Regions from separate parts of the Enterobacter sp. SA187 genome, predicted to be linked through region 1. Evidence: predicted binding sites of a transcription regulator. Region 1 holds the regulator's gene; each other region holds the start of a gene.
What was found. The regulator Fur, encoded in region 1, represses iron uptake genes when iron is present. The targets are predictions, from matches to a motif close to ATAATAATGAGAACNACTATCAA.
Positions count from the first base shown of each region.

Region 2: BMF08_RS11330 (Nramp family divalent metal transporter) is a predicted target of Fur. The motif match lies at 1,537-1,559, and genes of this name have one in related genera.
Region 3: fepB (Fe2+-enterobactin ABC transporter substrate-binding protein) is a predicted target of Fur. The motif match lies at 1,427-1,449, and genes of this name have one in related genera.

Region 1 covers NZ_CP019113.1:2,520,049-2,523,328, forward strand. The annotation lists gene BMF08_RS12050 (winged helix-turn-helix domain-containing protein) at 1-2, opposite strand, end outside; gene acuI (acrylyl-CoA reductase (NADPH)) at 277-1,257, shown strand; gene fur (ferric iron uptake transcriptional regulator) at 1,353-1,802, opposite strand; gene fldA (flavodoxin FldA) at 2,090-2,620, opposite strand; gene ybfE (LexA regulated protein) at 2,771-3,064, opposite strand; gene ybfF (esterase) at 3,198-3,280, opposite strand, start outside.
Region 2 covers NZ_CP019113.1:2,385,440-2,388,719, forward strand. The annotation lists gene BMF08_RS11320 (sensor domain-containing phosphodiesterase) at 1-15, shown strand, start outside; gene BMF08_RS11325 (NupC/NupG family nucleoside CNT transporter) at 60-1,247, opposite strand; gene BMF08_RS11330 (Nramp family divalent metal transporter) at 1,597-2,835, shown strand; gene ypeC (DUF2502 domain-containing protein) at 2,877-3,212, opposite strand.
Region 3 covers NZ_CP019113.1:4,178,451-4,181,730, reverse strand. The annotation lists gene entS (enterobactin transporter EntS) at 1-357, shown strand, start outside; gene fepB (Fe2+-enterobactin ABC transporter substrate-binding protein) at 330-1,268, opposite strand; gene entC (isochorismate synthase EntC) at 1,476-2,651, shown strand; gene entE ((2,3-dihydroxybenzoyl)adenylate synthase EntE) at 2,661-3,280, shown strand, end outside.

The DNA.
Region 1 (3,280 bases):
ATAGTAATCTGTTAATAAATTGGTGAGTAATAATTTATTTTTCACAACGTAAGATTCCACTTAGCCGCAGGGAGGGTAAATGTATCGGATGATTATCACCCCATCAATCTAAGAATAGTCTTAACTCATAAATTAATAATTAATTAATTTCTAAGCTAACGGATTGATAAAGCTTGCCGTCAGCGCCTGGGGGTATTAACGTCGCTGGTAATTGTAGACGATCGGCCCGCAAAGGCCGTCGCGACTGGCAAGTTTGATTAATGTAATGAGGTCATCATGTTTAAAGCCATTCAGATCGATAAAGCGGAAGGACAGTATTCGGCATCCCTGGTGGAGCTGGACGAGCAGGCGTTGCCGGACGGGGACGTCACCGTCGCGGTGGAATACTCCTCCATTAACTATAAAGATGCGCTGGCTATTACCGGTCGCGGCCCGATTGTGCGCCAGTTCCCTATGGTGCCGGGTATTGATTTCGCCGGTACCGTAATCGCCAGCGACAGCGCGGCGTTTGCCGTGGGCGACCGCGTGCTGCTGACCGGCTGGGGCGTGGGCGAGCGTCACTGGGGCGGACTGGCAGGCAAGGCGCGGGTCAAAAGCGAATGGCTGACGAAAATGCCGTCCGGCGCGGATGCAAAACAGGTGATGGCTATCGGTACGGCGGGCTTTACCGCCATGCTGTGCGTGCAGGCGGTACTGGATCACGGCGTGAAGCCGGAAGACGGCCCGGTGCTGGTGACCGGCGCGGGCGGCGGCGTGGGCAGCTGCGCGGTGATCATTCTGTCTGCCATGGGCTATCAGGTGGTGGCGTCGACCGGGCGTCCGCAGGAAGCCGGATGGATGCGCGAACAGCTGGGGGCCAGCGACATTATTAACCGTGATGAGCTGAGCGCGCCGGGTAAACCCCTGCAGAAAGAGCGCTGGGCGGCGGCGATTGATACCGTCGGCAGCCATACGCTGAGCAACGTCTGCGCCAGCGTCCGTTATGACGGCATAGTCGCGGCGTGCGGCATGGCGCAGGGCATGGATCTCCCGGCGACAGTGGCGCCTTTCATCCTGCGCGGCGTCACGCTGCGCGGTATCGACAGCGTGATGGTGAGCAGCGAAAAACGTCCGGCGATCTGGGAGAAAGCCTGTCAGTATTTAACGCCTGCGGCGCTGGAAAAACTGAGCGCTACTTATCCGCTGAGCGATGCCATTGACGTGGCGGAAAAACTGCTGAACGGGCAGATCCGTGGCCGTGCGGTGATTGAGATTTAATTCTGGCGGGGTTGCCGGGTGGCGCTGACGCTTACCCGGCCTACAATATAACGTAGGCCCGGCAAGCTTGCGCCGCCGGGCAATTTGCAGCAACGTTATTTGCGAATATCGTGCGCGGTGTCGTTTTCGCGGCAATCGCCTTCGGCGCAGTGGCCGTAGAGGTAAAGGCTGTGGTTGGTCAGGCGGATCCCGTGCTGAGCGGCGATTTCACGCTGACGTAATTCAATGGAGTCATCGCTGAACTCAATAACCTTGCCGCAGTCGAGGCAGATCAGGTGATCGTGGTGATGCTGCTGCGTCAGTTCAAAAACAGATTTACCGCCTTCGAAATTATGACGGGTCACAATACCGGCGTCATCGAACTGGTTAAGTACACGGTAGACCGTCGCCAGGCCAATCTCTTCGCCCATGTCGATCAGTCGTTTGTATAAATCTTCCGCACTGACATGGTGGTTGTCAGGTCCCTGGAGTACCTCAAGGATCTTTAACCGAGGAAGCGTGACTTTCAGGCCAGCCTTCTTTAGTGCGGTGTTATTGTCAGTCATGCGGAATCTGTCCTGTAGCTAAACGATTCACTTCCAAATGGAAGTTAATGAGAATGACGTTGAGTTAATGCGTCTCATTATAGAACTGCCATGTCTAAATGAAAACTGCAAGTCCTCAAGCAAAGTATGCGTATAAAACGTGGTGTCACTAACAAACCCGTAAGCAATCACGTTCAATCAGGGGATATTGTACAGGTATGCGTGCGAAAGTTAAAAAATTGTAGCAATTATTTTGATTGGTTATATCTATTAATGCGGCGCAGCCAACAGGTTACGCCGCACAAAAATCAGGCGTTGATGATCTCATCTAAATGAAGTTCTTCAGAAATCTGCTTCACCCATTTTTCCACGCGCTCAGCGGTCAGTTCCGGCTGGCGGTCTTCATCAATGGCCAGACCGACGAAGTGGTCGTCGTCCGCCAGACCTTTGGAGGCTTCGAAATGGTAGCCCGCGGTCGGCCAGTGACCGACGATAGTCGCGCCGCGCGGCTCGATGATGTCGCGGATGGTGCCCAGCGCATCGCAGAAATATTCCGCGTAGTCTTCCTGGTCGCCACAGCCGAACAGGGCGACTAATTTGCCGTTGAAATCGACCTCTTCCAGCGTCGGGAAGAAATCGTCCCAGTCGCACTGCGCTTCACCATAGTACCAGGTCGGGATGCCCAGCAGCAGAATATCGTAACCTTCGAGATCTTCTTTGCTGCTTTTGGCGATGTCATGCACGTCCGCAACATCTTTACCAAGCTGCTTTTGGATCATTTTCGCGATATTTTCGGTATTACCCGTGTCGCTGCCGAAAAAAATGCCTGTGATTGCCATGAGTAAAATAACCTCTTGAAACTTAATGATATGGTGGTGGCGCAATGCCCACGGATAAGGGCAATCATAGCAGAACAGAGAAGGACGCGGAAACTGCAAACGCCTCAGACTGCACTCTGTGCTACATGAAAGTGATATTTAGCGGGATTTTCAGACTATCCCCTGGCCGCGCAGCAGCGCGAGCTGAGCCATTAAAAGCTCCTCAATCAGTTCGCTACGGCTGATGTCACGATCCTCGGCCAGTTCATTTAAGGCTTCGACGGCGTCCGCGTTTAGTTTTAGCTCGACGCGTTTGAGGCCACGAACCTTATCGCGTTTCAGCTGATTCCGCTTATTAATGCGCAACTGTTCGTCACGCGAATGCGGATTCGTTTTCGGTCGTCCTGGGCGACGATCATTCGCGAACAGATCGAGTGTCGTGCGGTCCGTTTGTTCTTTAGCCATGATTTTGAGTGACGTCGGGGGAAAAACAAGCTGCCTGGTGGAGGCCCTGCGCAATTAGCGCGCCATCATACATCAGGGAGAGGGGCACGCCAACGACCGGGCGCGTCGCGGCGCTCGGTCGCCGGGTTTTTAATCAACTGGCATTATCAGCAAGATAGCGACGGATCGCCCGCAGTACGGCATCGGGTTTTTCCGCATGCACCCAGTGCCCGGCAC
Region 2 (3,280 bases), 130 kb from region 1:
CCTTTAGGCGACTAAATAAAAAAACCGGGACAAGCCCGGTTTTTATTAACACCGCAGAATTACAGTACCAGCGCGGCGATTGATGCAGACAGGATACTCACCAGCGTCGAGCCGTAGACCAGTTTCAGGCCAAAGCGAGAGACCACGTTACCCTGTTCTTCATTCAGACCTTTAATCGCACCGGCAATGATACCGATGGACGAGAAGTTTGCGAAGGAAACGAGGAACACAGACAGAATGCCTTCTGCGCGCGGGGAGAGGGTGCCGGCAATTTTTTGCAGATCCATCATCGCCACGAATTCGTTAGATACCAGCTTGGTGGCCATAATACTGCCCACCTGCAGGGCTTCATGAGATGGCACACCCATCACCCAGGCGACCGGGTAGAAGATGTAGCCCAGAATGCCCTGGAAAGATATACCAAACACGGTCGCAAACAGAGCGTTCAGCGCAGAGATCAGCGCGATAAAACCAATCAGCATCGCCGCCACGATAATCGCCACTTTGAAGCCCGCCAGAATGTACTCACCCAGCATTTCAAAGAAGCTCTGGCCTTCGTGCAGGTTGGCCATTTGCAGATTTTCTTCGCTCTCATCAACACGGTACGGGTTGATAAGCGACAGCACGATAAAGGTGCTGAACATGTTCAGAACCAGCGCGGCGACAACGTATTTCGGTTGCAGCATGGTCATATACGCGCCCACGATGGACATGGACACGGTAGACATCGCCGTGGCCGCCATGGTGTACATGCGGTTACGGGACATATTGCCGAGGATGTCTTTGTAGGCGATGAAGTTTTCTGACTGCCCCAGAATCAGCGAGCTGACGGCGTTAAAGGATTCCAGTTTGCCCATACCGTTGACTTTTGACAGCACGGTACCAATGGCACGGATCACAATCGGCAGCACACGAATGTGTTGCAGGATACCGATCAGCGCAGAAATGAAGACGATAGGGCACAGCACTTTCAGGAAGAAGAATGCCAGGCCTTCATCATTCATTTTGCCGAAGACGAAGTTTGTCCCTTCATTGGCGAATCCGAGCAGTTTTTCAAACATTTCGGAGAAGCCTCTTACAAAGCCCAGACCGACATCGGAGTTCAGGAAGAACCAGGCCAGTAAAACTTCAATAACAAGAAGTTGAATAACAAAGCGAATGCGAATTTTTTTGCGGTCGCTGCTTAACAACAAGGCAAGCAAGGCCACAACGGCAAGCGCCAGAACAAAGTGAAGAACGCGGGACATATTTGCTCCAAATATGAGGCAGGTTTAATTTCCGTGCACATTCTATGCAACAAGCGTAAAGAAAACGAGATCAAAAACACACTATAGTAACTACCTGTGACGAATCTCAAAAATAGTGATCAAACATACATTTCTGTTATGTTACGTAAAGATGAGAAAAGGCTAATATTGCTGCTAAGCTTTTAACAAATTGATGAGGCAAATGTTAAGAGCGCCTTTCCACCTGCACATTCCTTCCGGCTATCGCTCCGGGCTATCAGAACAATCAGTTTAACCAAATCAGGTGATCTTGATAATCATTCTCATTTTGTTAGCATGAAACATAGCAAAGGCTATATCAGGGGCATAAATGAACGACAGTCGCGTTGAGAGTAACAGTGGTCGTGCGGCGCGCAAGCTTAGGTTCGCATTAATGGGACCTGCGTTCGTTGCCGCTATCGGTTATATCGATCCAGGCAACTTTGCCACCAATATTCAGGCGGGAGCCAGTTTTGGCTACCAGCTGCTGTGGGTAGTGGTCTGGGCGAACCTGATGGCGATGCTCATTCAGATCCTGTCTGCCAAACTGGGCATTGCCACCGGTAAAAACCTGGCCGAACAGATCCGCGACCACTATCCGCGTCCGCTGGTGTGGTTTTACTGGGTGCAGGCGGAGATCATCGCCATGGCGACAGATCTGGCGGAATTTATCGGCGCGGCCATCGGCTTTAAATTACTGCTCGGCGTATCGCTGCTGCAGGGCGCGGTGCTGACGGGTATCGCCACTTTTCTGATCCTGATGCTGCAAAAACGCGGCCAAAAACCGCTGGAAAAAGTGATCGGCGGCCTGCTGCTGTTTGTGGCGGCGGCCTATATCGTCGAGCTGTTTTTCTCGCAACCAAAACTGGCGGCGTTAGGTAAAGGGATGCTGATCCCCAGTCTGCCGACTACCGAGGCTGTGTTTCTCGCGGCGGGCGTGCTGGGCGCGACCATTATGCCGCACGTGATCTATTTGCACTCCTCGTTGACGCAGCATCTGCATGGCGGATCGCGCAAAGAGCGCTATTCGGCCACCAAATGGGATGTGGCGATCGCCATGACCATCGCCGGTTTTGTTAATCTGGCGATGATGGCGACCGCGGCGGCAGCGTTCCATTTCAGCGGTCACACCGGCGTGGCCGATCTCGATGAAGCCTATCTGACGCTGGAGCCGCTTCTGAGCCACGCGGCGGCCACCATTTTTGGCCTTAGCCTTGTGGCGGCAGGGCTGTCATCCACCGTCGTCGGCACGCTGGCGGGACAGGTAGTGATGCAGGGCTTTATCCGCTTCCATATTCCGTTATGGGTGCGCCGTACCGTGACTATGCTGCCGTCGTTTATTGTGATTTTGATGGGGCTGGATCCGACGCGCATTCTGGTGATGAGCCAGGTGTTGTTAAGCTTCGGTATTGCGCTGGCGCTGGTGCCGCTGCTGGTCTTTACCAGCGACAGCAAACTGATGGGCGAGCTGGTCAACACGCCGCTGGTAAAACGCATTGGCTGGCTGATCGTGTTGCTGGTGGTGGTGCTGAATATGTGGCTGCTGGTGGGAACAGTAACAGGTCTTTAATTCGTGATTAAAAAGCCCGGCAATGCCGGGCTTTTTTTGTATTAATGATGATGGCCATGACCATGCCCGTGACGACCGCGTCCACCGTGGTCATCGCGATCGCGCCAGCCTTCACGATAGCCGCGCTCGTAGGCTTTACGTTTGTCCCAGCCGCGGTGATAGCCGCGATCGTGTGGACGCCAGCGGTTTTCACGCCATTGATAGTGATGATGCCAGTAATCACGGTCGCGCCAGCGGCCGCCGTCCCAGTAGTTACCGTAATTATCACGATCGCCAATTTGTAATTTTATTGAGGGCAGCAGGGTGATTTCGCCGGCATTTGCCACCAGCGGGGCAGAAGCCATTAAAACAGCTGCCAGTATCAGTGACCTGAACATACTTATCTCCTTCACGATCGGGGCCGAAACGGCCTGTTAATGCAATATTACGGGGCTGTAAAGCCCCG
Region 3 (3,280 bases), 1.7 Mb from region 1:
GTCGCCGCCTTTGTGGCGGTGGCGCTGTTCAGCCTGATGCCCGTCTGGGGGCTGGGGGTGTTGTTCCTCGCGCTCTTTGGCTGGCTGAGCGCGGTGAGTTCGCTGTTGCAGTACACGCTGATCCAGACGCAAACCCCCGAGGCGATGCTCGGGCGCATTAACGGCTTATGGACGGCGCAGAACGTCACCGGCGATGCTATCGGCGCGGCACTGCTCGGCGGTATGGGGGCGCTGATGACGCCAGCGGCCTCCGCCAGTGTTGGCGGCTGGGTGCTGGCGGTCATCGGACTGCTGCTGGTGGTGCTACTGAAAGAGTTACGCCGTTTCCATCAGCCAAACAGCGTGGCGAACCGCTGAAGCAGCAGCGTCACGCTGTAAAAGTCGAGGCGGAAGGTTTCACTGCCCAGCGCGTAAACGCGTTTGTTTTTCACCGCGCTGAGATGACTTAACAGCGGGTTGGCTTCAATGGCCGCGGCGTCGTTGTCGTCATTGGCGAATAAAAACAGCGCTTCGCCGTTCAGCCCCGCCGCCAGATTTTCGCCGCCCAGCTGCACGATGTCATGGCGTTTACCCTGGCTCTGGCTGGCGTTCAGCCCCTCCGGCAGGGTGGCGAGCGTAAAGCCAAGCTGGGCTAACAGCTGCCCCTGCGCGGAATCGCGGGTCCACAGATTGGCGCTGTGCGCCGCCCGGTGATAAACCAGCGCGCTTACCGGCTGCGGCGGCAGGGTGATCTTCTGCTTTACCGCCGCCAGCTGCGTATTGAATTCGTCGATGCGCGCCTGCGCCTGTTTCTCCTGGCCGGTGATCTCGCCGAGCTGCGTCAGCAGCGCCTGCCAGCTTTTATCGTCGTAATTGATGACCAGCGTCGGCGCGATGGCGGAGAACTGATCGTACAACGCCAGCGCAGAGTCGCCGCCGGTGGCGCTGACGAGGATCAAATCGGGCATCTGCGCCGCCACGGCTTCCGCGCTGGCCTCGCCAATGTAGAGCCGGGAAACCTGACGCTGTTTTGCTATCTGCCCCCACTGGCGCAGAAAGCCCTGATCGTCGGCAAAGCGGTTATTCGGCGTGGTCGCGCCGCTGGCTATTACCGGCGCATCAATGGCGAGCAGCGATCCGGTAAGCGTCACGCTGGTGGAGACAATACGCAGCGGTTTGCTTTCCAGGGTATGAGTGCCCCGGCTGTCAGTCACCTGACGCGGCCATCCGGCGGCGTGGCTTGCGGAAAGTCCTAAAACGAAAAGGCTGAGCGCCAGCACAGCATGCAGGCGTAACGAAGCAAATCTCACGGCGTGGTATCCTGTATTTATTGCAGTTAATGCTTCTCATTTTCATCATTGTGCGAAGCGGATGCAAGCGTTAGCCGCAGAAGTTGCATCAACCAGAGTTGACACTGCTGACAATAACTTTTAGCTTACCGACCAAAATATAAATGATAATTATTCTTAATGCCTTTATCATTTTCGGAGAAAGATATGGATACGTCAGTGGCAGAGGGGATCGCGCAGCGTACAGACGCGTTGTCGCCCGACCGGTTTTTCTTTATGTCGCCGTACCGCAGCTTTACCACATCCGGCTGCTTTGCGCGCTTCTCAGAGCCTGCCGTTAACGGCGATGACCTGCAAAGCCCGTTCCAGCGCAAACTGGCGGCGGCCTTTGCGCAGGCGAAAGCCCAGGGCATTGCAAAACCGGTGATGGTAGGGGCGATCCCGTTTGATACCACGCAGCCGTCGGCGCTCTTTATTCCGCAGTCCTGGCAGACGTTCACCCGTCCGGCAAAGCAGCATTCCGCGCGCTATTTCCAGGGCAGCCCGACGCCGAACGTGGTTTCGCGCCAGGCCATTCCGGAGCAGGACGCCTTTATGGCGATGGTGGCGGAAGCCGCACGCCTGACCGCCACGCCGACCGTTGACAAGGTGGTGCTCTCGCGACTGATTGACATTGCCACCGACGCCCGGATTGACAGCGGGGCGCTGCTGGAACGGCTGATCGCGCAGAATCCGGCGAGCTTTAACTTCCATGTGCCGCTGCCGGATGGCGGCGTGCTGCTCGGTGCCAGCCCGGAGCTGCTGCTGCGTAAAGAAGATGAGCGGTTCAGTTCGCTGCCGCTGGCAGGCTCGGCCCGTCGTCAGCCGGATGACATGCTGGATCGCGAGGCCGGTAACAAACTGCTGGCCTCGGAAAAAGATCGTCACGAACACGATCTGGTGGTGCAGGCGATGAAAACCGTGCTCACGCCGCGCAGCCGTGAACTGGCGATCCCCGCCTCGCCGCAACTGGTGAATACCCCGACGCTGTGGCATCTGGCGACGCCGGTCGAAGGTCTCGCCGCCGGTGAAGAAAACGCCCTGTCGCTGGCCTGTCTGCTGCACCCGACCCCGGCGCTGAGCGGCTTCCCGCATCAGGTGGCGAAGCGCGTCATCGCGGAACTTGAGCCGTTCAACCGCGAGCTGTTCGGCGGCATCGTCGGCTGGTGTGATGAGCAGGGCAATGGCGAGTGGGTGGTGACCATTCGCTGCGCGCGCATCCAGGATCGTAACGTTCGCCTGTTTGCCGGGGCGGGCATTGTGCCTGCGTCGTCCCCGGCGGCGGAGTGGCGCGAAACCGGCGTCAAACTCTCCACCATGCTTAATGTTTTTGGTCTGAATTAAGGAGCGATCATGACCCTTCCTTTTACCCGCTGGCCGGATGACTTCGCCCGCCGTTATCGTGAAAAAGGCTACTGGCAGGATCTGCCGCTGACCGACATTCTCACCCGTCATGGGCAGTCTGACCGCACGGCGGTGATTGAAGGCGAGCGCGCGTTAAGCTACCGCGAGCTGGATCAGGCGTCGGATAACCTCGCCTGCGCGCTGACGGCGCAGGGCATTCGCCATGGCGACACCGCGCTGGTGCAGCTGGGCAACGTCGCGGAGTTTTACATTACCTTTTTTGCGCTGCTGAAAATGGGCGTCGCGCCGGTCAATGCGCTCTTCAGCCATCAGCAGAGTGAACTCAACGCCTATGCCGCGCAGATCCGCCCGGCGCTGGTGATCGCCGATCGCGAACATAAACTGTTCCAGGATGACAGCTTCCTGAATGGCTTTGTCGCCGAACATGCCAGCGTGCGCGTGGTGCTGTTGCGTAACGACCAGGGCGAACATGCCTTACAGGCGGCCATTGAACGCCCGGCGGACGGTACGCCTCTGTTGCCGACCCCTGCCGATGAAGTGGCGTTTTTCCAGCTATCCGGCGGCAGTACCGGCACGCCGAAGCTGATCCCGCGCACTCATAACGATTA